Regions from separate parts of the Agarivorans sp. QJM3NY_29 genome, predicted to be linked through region 1. Evidence: predicted binding sites of a transcription regulator. Region 1 holds the regulator's gene; the other holds the start of a gene.
What was found. Region 1 encodes sigma-54, which starts transcription at its own class of promoters, with help from an activator protein. Its sites were predicted from a motif close to GTTGGCACGNNNNTNGNNT; they were not measured.
Positions count from the first base shown of each region.

Region 1 (4,955 bases):
GAAGAGTTTCATATTGGTCATATTCGCAAGAATTTAGGCATGAGTCTGTCGGGCGGTGAACGTCGCCGAGTAGAAATTGCCCGCGCTCTAGCTGCCGCACCTAAGTTTATTTTGCTTGACGAACCCTTCGCAGGCGTGGATCCTATTTCTGTTATCGATATAAAAAAAATCATTGAACATCTTCGTGATCGCGGTCTGGGTGTATTGATCACCGACCACAATGTAAGAGAAACACTAGATGTTTGTGAGCACGCCTATATCGTTAGCCAAGGCGAACTGATAGCCTCAGGAAAACCTGAGGAGATACTTAAAAATGAGCATGTGAAACGAGTTTATCTCGGTGAACAATTCAAGCTATAGTTAAAGTATGTCCTCAAACGCGATAATAAAAAGAAGGAACAGCGGTAATTAATGAAAGCATCTTTGCAGTTGCGTCTTGGTCAGCAATTAACCATGACCCCCCAGTTACAACAGGCCATACGCTTACTCCAGCTTTCGACGCTGGATCTGCAGCAGGAAATCCAAGAAGCTTTGGAGAGTAATCCTCTGCTAGAAGCAGATGAAGCGCAAGCAAATGACGCAGACTCGGCTGAATTTAAATCAGCCAGCGAGCAAAATAGTGATGCAAACAATAGCCAAACGGAGATCGATAGCAGCCAGATGGAAACTGGCGATGCCATTAGTCAAGATACCGTCGCAGACGATCTTCCGGTTGACTCAACTTGGGATGACATTTACAGCGCGAGTTCGGCTCCTGCCAGCTCTTCATCCGGTAGCAGCAGTGATGACAACGACATGTTGTTTCAAGGTGAAACCGTTGACTCCTTACAAGATCACTTGCTCTGGCAAATGCGCCTCACGCCTTTTAGTGAAATAGACCAAGCGATCGCCCTCGCCATCATCGACGCAGTCGACCAATCAGGTTACCTGACCCAAGATTGTGAGCAATTACTTGAGGGACTACGTTCGATTGAAAATAATGATTTAGATGTCGAGTTAGATGAAATTGAAGCAGTACTTAAACGTATTCAGCACTTCGATCCAGTTGGTATTGCTGCCCGCTCTCTACAGGAATGCTTACTCATCCAATTAAGTCGTTTCAGCGAACAAACACCTTGGCTGAATGAAGCGAAAGACATCGTATCGAATCATATTGACGTATTAGCAAATCGAGATTTTCGTTTATTGGCCCGTAAAACCAAGTTAAAAGAGGAGCAGCTACGCGAAGTGATGCGGCTGATTCACACCTTAGAGCCAAGACCTGGTAATGCCGTCGAACCAAATCAAGCCCAATACGTAATTCCCGATGTCTCGGTGATTAAACGTCAAGGTCGCTGGGTGGTTGAACTCAATCCTGACGCGATGCCAAAACTACGCATCAATTCACATTATGCATCGATGACTAAAACCTCGACCAACGCCAACGATACCCAGTTTATTCGCAGCCATCTGCAAGAAGCAAAATGGTTCATCAAGAGTATTGAAAGCCGTAACGAAACCCTACTGAAAGTCTCTAATTGCATCGTGCATCACCAACAAGCTTTCTTTGAATATGGTGAAGAAGCCATGAAACCGATGGTATTGAATGATGTTGCCGAAGCGGTTGAAATGCATGAATCCACGATCTCTAGGGTCACGACTCAAAAATTCATGCATACCCCTCGCGGGATCTTCGAACTCAAATACTTTTTCTCTAGCCATGTGGCTACCGATGGTGGAGGAGAATGCTCCTCAACAGCCATTCGTGCATTAATTAAGAAACTGGTTGCTGCCGAGAATACCAGTAAACCACTCAGCGATAGTAAAATCGCTGATATTTTGGCAGATCAAGGCATCAAGGTGGCTAGGCGTACGATAGCTAAATATCGTGAGTCATTGGCTATTCCACCTTCTAACCAACGTAAGAGCCTTATTTAAAGGCCACTATAAAGGGGACGACATCTATGCAAATTAACCTTACTGGACACCACGTAGAAATCACTGAGTCTTTGAGAGAATATGTCCACACTAAGTTTACTAAGCTACAACGACGATTCGACCAAATTAATAATGTCCATGTTATTCTCAATGTCGAAAAACTGAATCAGATTGCCGAAGCCACTATACACCTAAATGGTGGTGAATTATTCGCCACTTCAGAACACGCTGATATGTACGCGGCCATCGATAGCCTCATCGATAAGCTCGATCGCCAAGTCATTAAGCATAAAGAAAAACTCACCAAACATTAGTCATAGTAATGCAAATAGATAAAGTACTAAGCTTGGACTGCACCCAAAGTGCAGTCCAATGTTCGTCAAAAAAACGAGCATTGGAATTGATCAGTGAACTAGTTGCGAAGCAACTCGACACCACATCTAAAAGTATATTTGAAAGTTTATTAAATCGTGAACGCATGGGCAGTACTGGCATTGGCCAAGGCATCGCGATCCCTCACGGTAGAATAGGCAATCAATACCATGCGACCGCAGTATTATTACGCTGTACTCCGGCGATTTCCTTTGACGCCATTGACAATCAAGCCGTTGATTTAATATTTGCCTTACTGGTTCCCGAAGACCAATGTCAACAACATCTAAATACTCTCGCTCAAGTTGCTGAAAAACTTAACGATAAGCAAATATGCAAACAACTTCGTACAGCACAAAGTGATGACGAATTATACACGATCATGATAGCCTAAGACTCTAATCGTTATTAGGGGTTATCATGGAACTGATTATCGTTAGCGGGCGCTCCGGTTCAGGTAAAACGGTCGCACTACGAGTATTAGAAGATTTAGGTTATTACTGTGTCGACAATTTACCAGTCGTATTATGGCGTCCTTTAATTGAACACCTAAAAAGACAGTACACCAAAGTCGCCATTAGCATTGATGTGCGAAATTTACCTGATGAACCCTCACCCATCGGTCAACTAATTCGCGATGAAGGCTCTGAGCTTAACCTATTAAGTATTTTTCTCGACGCGAAAGATGATGCGCTGATCCGCCGCTACAGTGAAACTCGGCGGGTTCATCCACTGAGTCAAAACGACATGTCTCTAGCCAAGGCCATAGAATCTGAAACCGCCCTGCTCGCCCCCATTTCTCGCAATGCTGACCTAAGAATAGATACCTCGCGTTTATCCGTACATGAATTGAGTCAGCTCATTCGATCGCGAGTGACCGGAGAACAACAGCAGCAATTAATTATGGTGTTTGAGTCCTTTGGCTTTAAAAATGGCGTACCCAATGATGCCGATTACCTATTTGATGCTCGCTTTTTACCGAACCCGCACTGGCAAGAAGAACTACGACCTTTATGCGGTCTCGATCAAGCGGTTAAAGATTATTTAGCCAAGCAGCCTCTTGTAGAGCAGTACATCCAGCAAATCGCTGATTTATTAGGATCTTGGCTGCCGCATTTAGAAGCCAATAATCGCGCCTATCTGACCATCGCAATTGGTTGTACTGGCGGACAACATCGTAGTGTTTATGTCGCCGAACAACTGGCTGAACACTTTAGTCAAAAACGTAAGGTGCAGCGGCGCCATCGAACTTTGGAACATAAACTTGAAACTCACTAGACAAGTCGTCGTAAAAAACAAACTGGGCTTACACGCTCGCCCAGCCACCAAACTGGTCGAATTGGTACAAGAATTTGAAGCTGAAGTAAGTATTATTGACGGGAAAAAAACCGCTTCGGCTGCCAGCGTGATGGGATTGCTGGTGTTGGCAAGCGCTCAAGGCAATACCCTCACGATAATCTCTGAAGGTAACGATGCAGAGGCTGCTCTCGATGCCATACAACAACTCGTTGAAGCAAACTTCGACGAGGAATAACGCGAATTTATTGATGCAACTGCTACACTAAGTCCTGTTGCATTTTTAGTGAATATTTATATCGTAGCGGACAAGGCAGAGCCTATCGCGTAGAAACAGCACTGATGCAGGTACTCAAGCCGTAAACTGTGACACATGTTACCCAAAGGGTTCCGCTGAAAACCTTTGTACCATCCGCGACAGGTTCACCCGCTCTAAAAGCGTGGTTTAATCTTTACACGACTATAAGGACCGCTTATGCCTGAAGAGATGGAGTTAAATCCTAATCAACACAAACGCCTACAGGAGCTAAACCAAGCGCTCGATAGTGGTATGTTTGTGCATGTTAGGCGAATGCTTCATCAGATGCCGCCTTGTGATGTCGCTCTACTATTAGAATCTAGCCCTCCCGCAGGTCGAAAAGTATTATGGCAACTCACCGATCCGGAAAAGCACGGTGAGATCCTCGAAGAATTAAACGAAGATGTCATGGAAGGGGTACTCCAATTAATGGCCCCCGAAACCCTTGCTGCAGCGACCGAGGGAATGGACACCGATGATATCGCCTACGTGCTTCGCAGCCTACCCGATAGTGTCTATCAAGAGGTGTTGTCGCAAATGGATGGCCAAGACCGCCATCGAGTCGAAGCTGCGCTCGCTTATCCAGAAGACACCGCTGGCAGTATCATGAATACCGACACCATCACCCTGCGGGCAGATGTCAGTATTGATGTTGTATTGCGCTATTTGCGGCTTAGGGGCGAACTTCCTGAGGCAACGGATGCACTTTATGTTGTCGATGAGAATGATTTACTACTCGGCGATATCCCACTATCAACCTTGCTCACCGTTAATCCAAGCGTCAACGTCAGAGAGGTAATGGATAGTAATGCCGAAACCATACCGGTCGCCATGGATGAAGATGACGTGGCTTCCCTGTTTGAACGCCACGACTGGATATCTGCCCCAGTAGTTGATGAACAAGGGCGCTTGTTAGGCCGAATTACCATCGATGATGTGGTGGATATTATTCGTGAGCATGCGGAACACTCGATGATGGGGATGGCGGGGATGGACGATGATGAGGATACCTTCGCCCCGGTCTTAAAAAGTACTCAACGGCGCACCGTCTGGCTAGCGGTGAATCTTTGTA
Region 1 is NZ_CP194036.2:4,220,528-4,225,482, forward strand. It holds gene lptB (LPS export ABC transporter ATP-binding protein) at 1-360, shown strand, start outside; gene ACRRS0_RS19060 (RNA polymerase factor sigma-54) at 412-1,917, shown strand; gene hpf (ribosome hibernation promoting factor) at 1,944-2,231, shown strand; gene ptsN (PTS IIA-like nitrogen regulatory protein PtsN) at 2,240-2,683, shown strand; gene rapZ (RNase adapter RapZ) at 2,710-3,567, shown strand; gene ACRRS0_RS19080 (HPr family phosphocarrier protein) at 3,554-3,823, shown strand; gene mgtE (magnesium transporter) at 4,061-4,955, shown strand, end outside.

Region 2 (4,955 bases), 590 kb from region 1:
CATCAACATTGAGGTTTTCCAGGAGGTATTGAATACCGTGTACCCGAATCGAGTCTGGTTGCTCTAAGATTTGCTGATAATTGGCTTGGCCCTGATAAGAGGTACGTACCGAGATGTGATCGGTGACTAAACCAAGGGTTTGCAAACACTCTTGCACGTAAATCCCCACTGCGCTGCCGCCACGCCAAAGCCCGACAATAAAGCTTGGACGGAATCCGCTTTCAAATATCTTCACGCCGAGTCGGAAAGAGTCTTGGATCAGCGTATCTTCATCTAAATAATGTTTTTGCAGCTGGTCTGTGGGCTGGTTCAATGGCATCTTAGTATCCTTGAATAAGCGGGCTGATTAATGCTAGTTTTATACTACAACTTTGACCCTGAGGTCAGCTTTTTAATAGGATACATGGAAATGAGTGAAAAACTCTATATTAGCGGCCAAGATCTTTTAGAAGACTCATTCCGTTTGGCTGAGCAAGTTCTGAGCAGTGGCTTTCGTCCCAGCTTTATTATTGCGGTATGGCGCGGCGGGGCACCGATTGGTATTGCGGTACAGGAGTTTTTGGCTTATCACGGTATCACTAGCGACAATATTGCCATCCGCACCGCTTCTTATGCTGCGGCGATTGATAATCAGGCCAAAGAGGTCAAGGTGTTTGGCCTAAACTATCTGGTGAAACATGTGCAGCAGCATGACCGCTTATTGATTGTTGATGATGTGTTTGATACCGGACGTTCCATCGATGCAATTATCAGCGAATTAACGCGTTTGGCGCGGCTGAACACGCCCAGCGATATTCGTGTGGCCGTGCCTTATTTTAAACCGGAACGCAATAAAACCGAGCGGGTGCCCGATTACTTCTTACATGAAACCAGCCAGTGGTTGAAGTATCCGCATTCCTTGGAAGGCTTAAGTCCGGATGAGATCGCAGAGTATCGTCCCGAGCTTTATCAAATTATCAAAGCCCACCTCCCCAAAGCTTAACTGCTGTTTAGCTCTCAGGTATTTGCTTTCCTGACCAAGCAGATACCTGATAGTGATGAAACGGCTTTTATTTCGTCTCGAAGCTATCTTCAAAATCGGTGTTCCTTGGGCATCCCTGCAGATGGATGTTGCTGAGGACTGCCGTAACACTTCCGCAATACTAAGAGGTCTTTAAACCGCAGTTCTGCCTTGAACGAGCCTGTTGGTGAGAGAGGTACACGCCGCACTGAAAACTACCCATAAAGTAGTATTTTTCATTAAATTGAATAGCTTAGGCTATATATTGGTGCGCTTTATCTTGGCTGTTGCTGGTGATTCCTAGACTTAAACGTTGCTCGATAGCTTACTGTTACTGATTTGTTATCAATTTGCTGGAGGTTGGTTCTGCTTGGCTCAGCAATTGCTATAGAGACTATGTTGCGCAAGCAAAGATCGCATCAACCAGTTGCAGTGATCCTTGATACTGCTTTGTAAAGGTGGGTCGTTGGTCTTATGAGCCATCAGAAATTTTATTCAATTAGTCATAAAGGGAAAGTTATGTCTTATTTAATTCCAGCAGAATTTGTTAGCAAAATGGTCGACGCGGGTGAATCTAAAGTATTTATGTCCACTCGCGATACTGTGATTCGTGCATTTATGGCGGGGGCTATTTTAGCGCTGGCTGCTATTTTTGCGATTACCATCGCGGTGAATACCGGACACTTCTTACTGGGGGCCATTTTGTTCCCCGTGGGTTTTTGTATGCTCTACCTCATGGGTTTTGATTTGCTCACCGGGGTATTTGTACTGGTACCGCTGGCCTTGCTCGACAAACGCCCCGGGGTTGATGTGCAGGGTTTACTCCGCAACTGGGGTTTAGTGTTTTTGGGTAATTTTGGCGGCGCGTTAAGCGTGGCGGTGATGATGGCCTTTATTTTTACTTACGGCTTTAACGTTGAAGCTGGCGCGGTGGGGGCAAAGGCGGCCAGCATTGGTGAAGCACGTACTCTGGGGTATGCAGAGCATGGGGTTGCGGGCTGGTTTACTATTTTTGTACGCGGCATGCTATGTAACTGGATGGTCTCAATGGGGGTTGTTGGCGCGATGATCTCTACCTCGGTGAGCGGGAAGGTGATAGCGATGTGGATGCCTATCTTCTTATTCTTCTATATGGGCTTTGAGCACTCGGTGGTGAACATGTTTTTATTCCCCTTCGGTTTAATTATGGGGGGAGACTTCTCGATTATGGACTACTTCCTTTGGAATGAAATTCCAACCGCACTGGGTAATCTGGTTGGCGGCTTAGCCTTTACCGGTTTAACTCTGTATACCACTCACGTGAGAACCGCACCTAAACGTCAGCTGGCGAAGGCACCTCGTGTCACCGCGGAAAAAGCCAGCGCTTTAGTGAATGCTTAAGCAAGGTTGACGTCACGATGACCAGCCTATTGCAAGTGAGCATTGGCAGCTATTCTGATAAGGGGCGCAAGCCCCTGAATCAGGACTGCCATGGCAGCCTGATCCCTCGCGACTCGTTGCTTGCCTCCAAAGGCGTGGCGGTGGTGATGGCCGATGGGATCAGCTCCAGCCAGCTTAGTCATATTGCCAGCGAGACCACGGTGAATAGTTTTTTAGATGACTATTATTGCACCTCAGAACTCTGGTCGGTTCAACATTCGGTCGAGCGGGTACTCGCTGCCAGCAACGCCTGGTTGTTTAGTCAAACGCAACACAGCCCTTACCGTTACGACAAAGACAAGGGCTACGTATGCACTTGCAGTGCCTTGGTTGTGAAAGGTGATGTTGCCCATGTGTTTCATGTGGGGGATACCCGGGTATATCGTTTGAATCAGCATGGCTTGGAACAGCTCACCCACGACCATCGCTTATGGGTTTCTGAGCAGCAGAGTCATTTAAGTCGTGCCCTGGGCATTGAGGCTCACTGCCCGTTCGACTACCAGTCGCTGCGGGTACAGGCCGCTGACGTGTTTATTCTGGCCACCGATGGCGTCTATGAATTTATTACCGCCGCGGTGCTTGAACAGGCGCTTAGCCAGCATGCAACCGACTTACAGGCCGCCGCAAAACAGATTGTCGAGCAGGCCTATCAAGCGGGGAGTGATGACAACCTGAGCCTGCAAATTGTTCGGGTTGAACAGCTGCCAAAGCCCTTGGCGCATCCCTTACTGGAAACCCTGGGTTCACGCCCTGTTCCACCCGACTTAAGTGCTGGCTGCTCATTTGACGGGTATCGAATTGTCCGTCAATTGCACGCGAGTCCCCGCAGCCATGTGTATTTGGCCATAGATGAGCAAACGCTCAGCCAGGTTATTTTAAAAACGCCGTCGATTGAGATGCGTGCCGATCCCGCTTATTTGGAGCGTTTTGTGAGCGAAGAATGGATCGCTCGCCGGATCAACAGTGCCTATGTTGTGAAGGCGGCGTCGCAAACGCGTCCGCGCCAATATTTTTATAGTGTATTTGAATACATCGAAGGACAAAGCTTAGCGCAATGGATCACCGATCATCCCAAGGCCGAACTCGGCACGGTAAGGGGCATGGTGGAGCAAATTGCCAGGGGGTTACGCGCCTTTCATCGTATGGATATGTTGCATCAGGATCTAAAGCCCGACAACATCATGATTGATGCTACCGGCACCTTAAAGATCATTGATTTTGGCTCGGTGTGGGCGGCGGGTTTAGCCGAAACGAGCAGTGAGGGGGAATCCTCCTGTTTGCTTGGGACCGCATTATACGCTGCGCCGGAGTATTTTTTAGGTGAGCCGGGGAGCATCCGTTCCGAGCAGTTTTCTTTGGCGGTGATTGCCTACCATATGTTGTCGGGGCGTTACCCTTACGCAACCAAGGTGGCGAGGGCGAAAAGCTCTGCCGCGCAGCAGCGTTTGCATTATCAATCGGTGTTAGACAAAGACCGCGAGATCCCCGCATGGATCGACGATGCTCTAGCCAAGGCCCTGCAGCTGAATCCAGATAAACGTTATTCAGAAATTAGCGAATTTCTGGCCGATCTACGCCGGCCAAACCGCCAGTTTTTAAACCAAAGCCGAGCGCCGCTGGCCGAGCGTAATCCGCTAGCGCTATGGCAGGGGATCGCCGCAATGTTGGCGATGCTGGTGATTTTTTTACTCACGCAACTAAACACCCGTTAAAGCCCTCGGCTTGTTTCGCCGGGATGCTTGTTGCGGCGCGTTTGGCTGTGATTTCAGCAAGGCGGCAGCCCATGTTGCTGGTTCGGGAGCAAATACCAGCTAAAGGGGGATTTGTCTCGTTCAGGCGCAAATAAGGGGCTGGATCCAAAAACGTCTGGTTTGTCCACCCGTGAGTCCGCCTTAAAGCGACCCTTATCACTTAATCAGAAAGGATGCTGCAATGATTACCAATAGAGAACAAGTAAGCCAACTTATTATGGCGGCGAAAGTTGCCAAGGGACTCAAGTGGGCCGAGCTGGCACAGGCCATTGGCTTGTCTAAGGAGTGGACCACCGCCGCCTGTCTGGGGCAAATGACCTTAAATAAACGTCAGGCCGAGCTTATCGGTGAGCGCTGTGACTTGCCCGACGAAGCGGTGGCCTGGTTGCAAATTGCCCCCTATAAAGGCTCGTTGCCAACGGCGATCCCCAGCGATCCACTGATTTACCGCTGGTATGAAGTGGTGAACGTCTATGGAACGACCATTAAGGAGCTGATCCATGAAGAATTTGGTGATGGCATCATGAGTGCTATCGATTTTTCAATGGATATCAGTAGGGAGTTAGATGAGAAGGGGGATCGGGTAAAAGTGATCCTGTCGGGAAAATTCTTACCCTATAAATCTTACTAAAATATGCGTGAGCGTTGCCAGGCAGGGATTTAGTTGTAGTAAGGGTGAGCAAACACTCACCCTCTTTCCAGCCGACTAGAAGTGCCATTTCACCAATAGGGAAGCCACTCGTTCGTCAACATCGGTTCCGTATTTATTGTTCCAATACGCATAT
Region 2 is NZ_CP194036.2:3,629,562-3,634,516, reverse strand. It holds gene ACRRS0_RS16535 (phosphoribosyltransferase) at 1-319, opposite strand, end outside; gene ACRRS0_RS16530 (phosphoribosyltransferase) at 410-982, shown strand; gene ACRRS0_RS16525 (formate/nitrite transporter family protein) at 1,520-2,380, shown strand; gene ACRRS0_RS16520 (protein kinase domain-containing protein) at 2,398-4,131, shown strand; gene cynS (cyanase) at 4,352-4,801, shown strand; gene ACRRS0_RS16510 (DUF5020 family protein) at 4,877-4,955, opposite strand, start outside.
Region 2: a site for sigma-54 is predicted at 1,370-1,388, ahead of ACRRS0_RS16525 (formate/nitrite transporter family protein). Genes of this name have one in related genera too.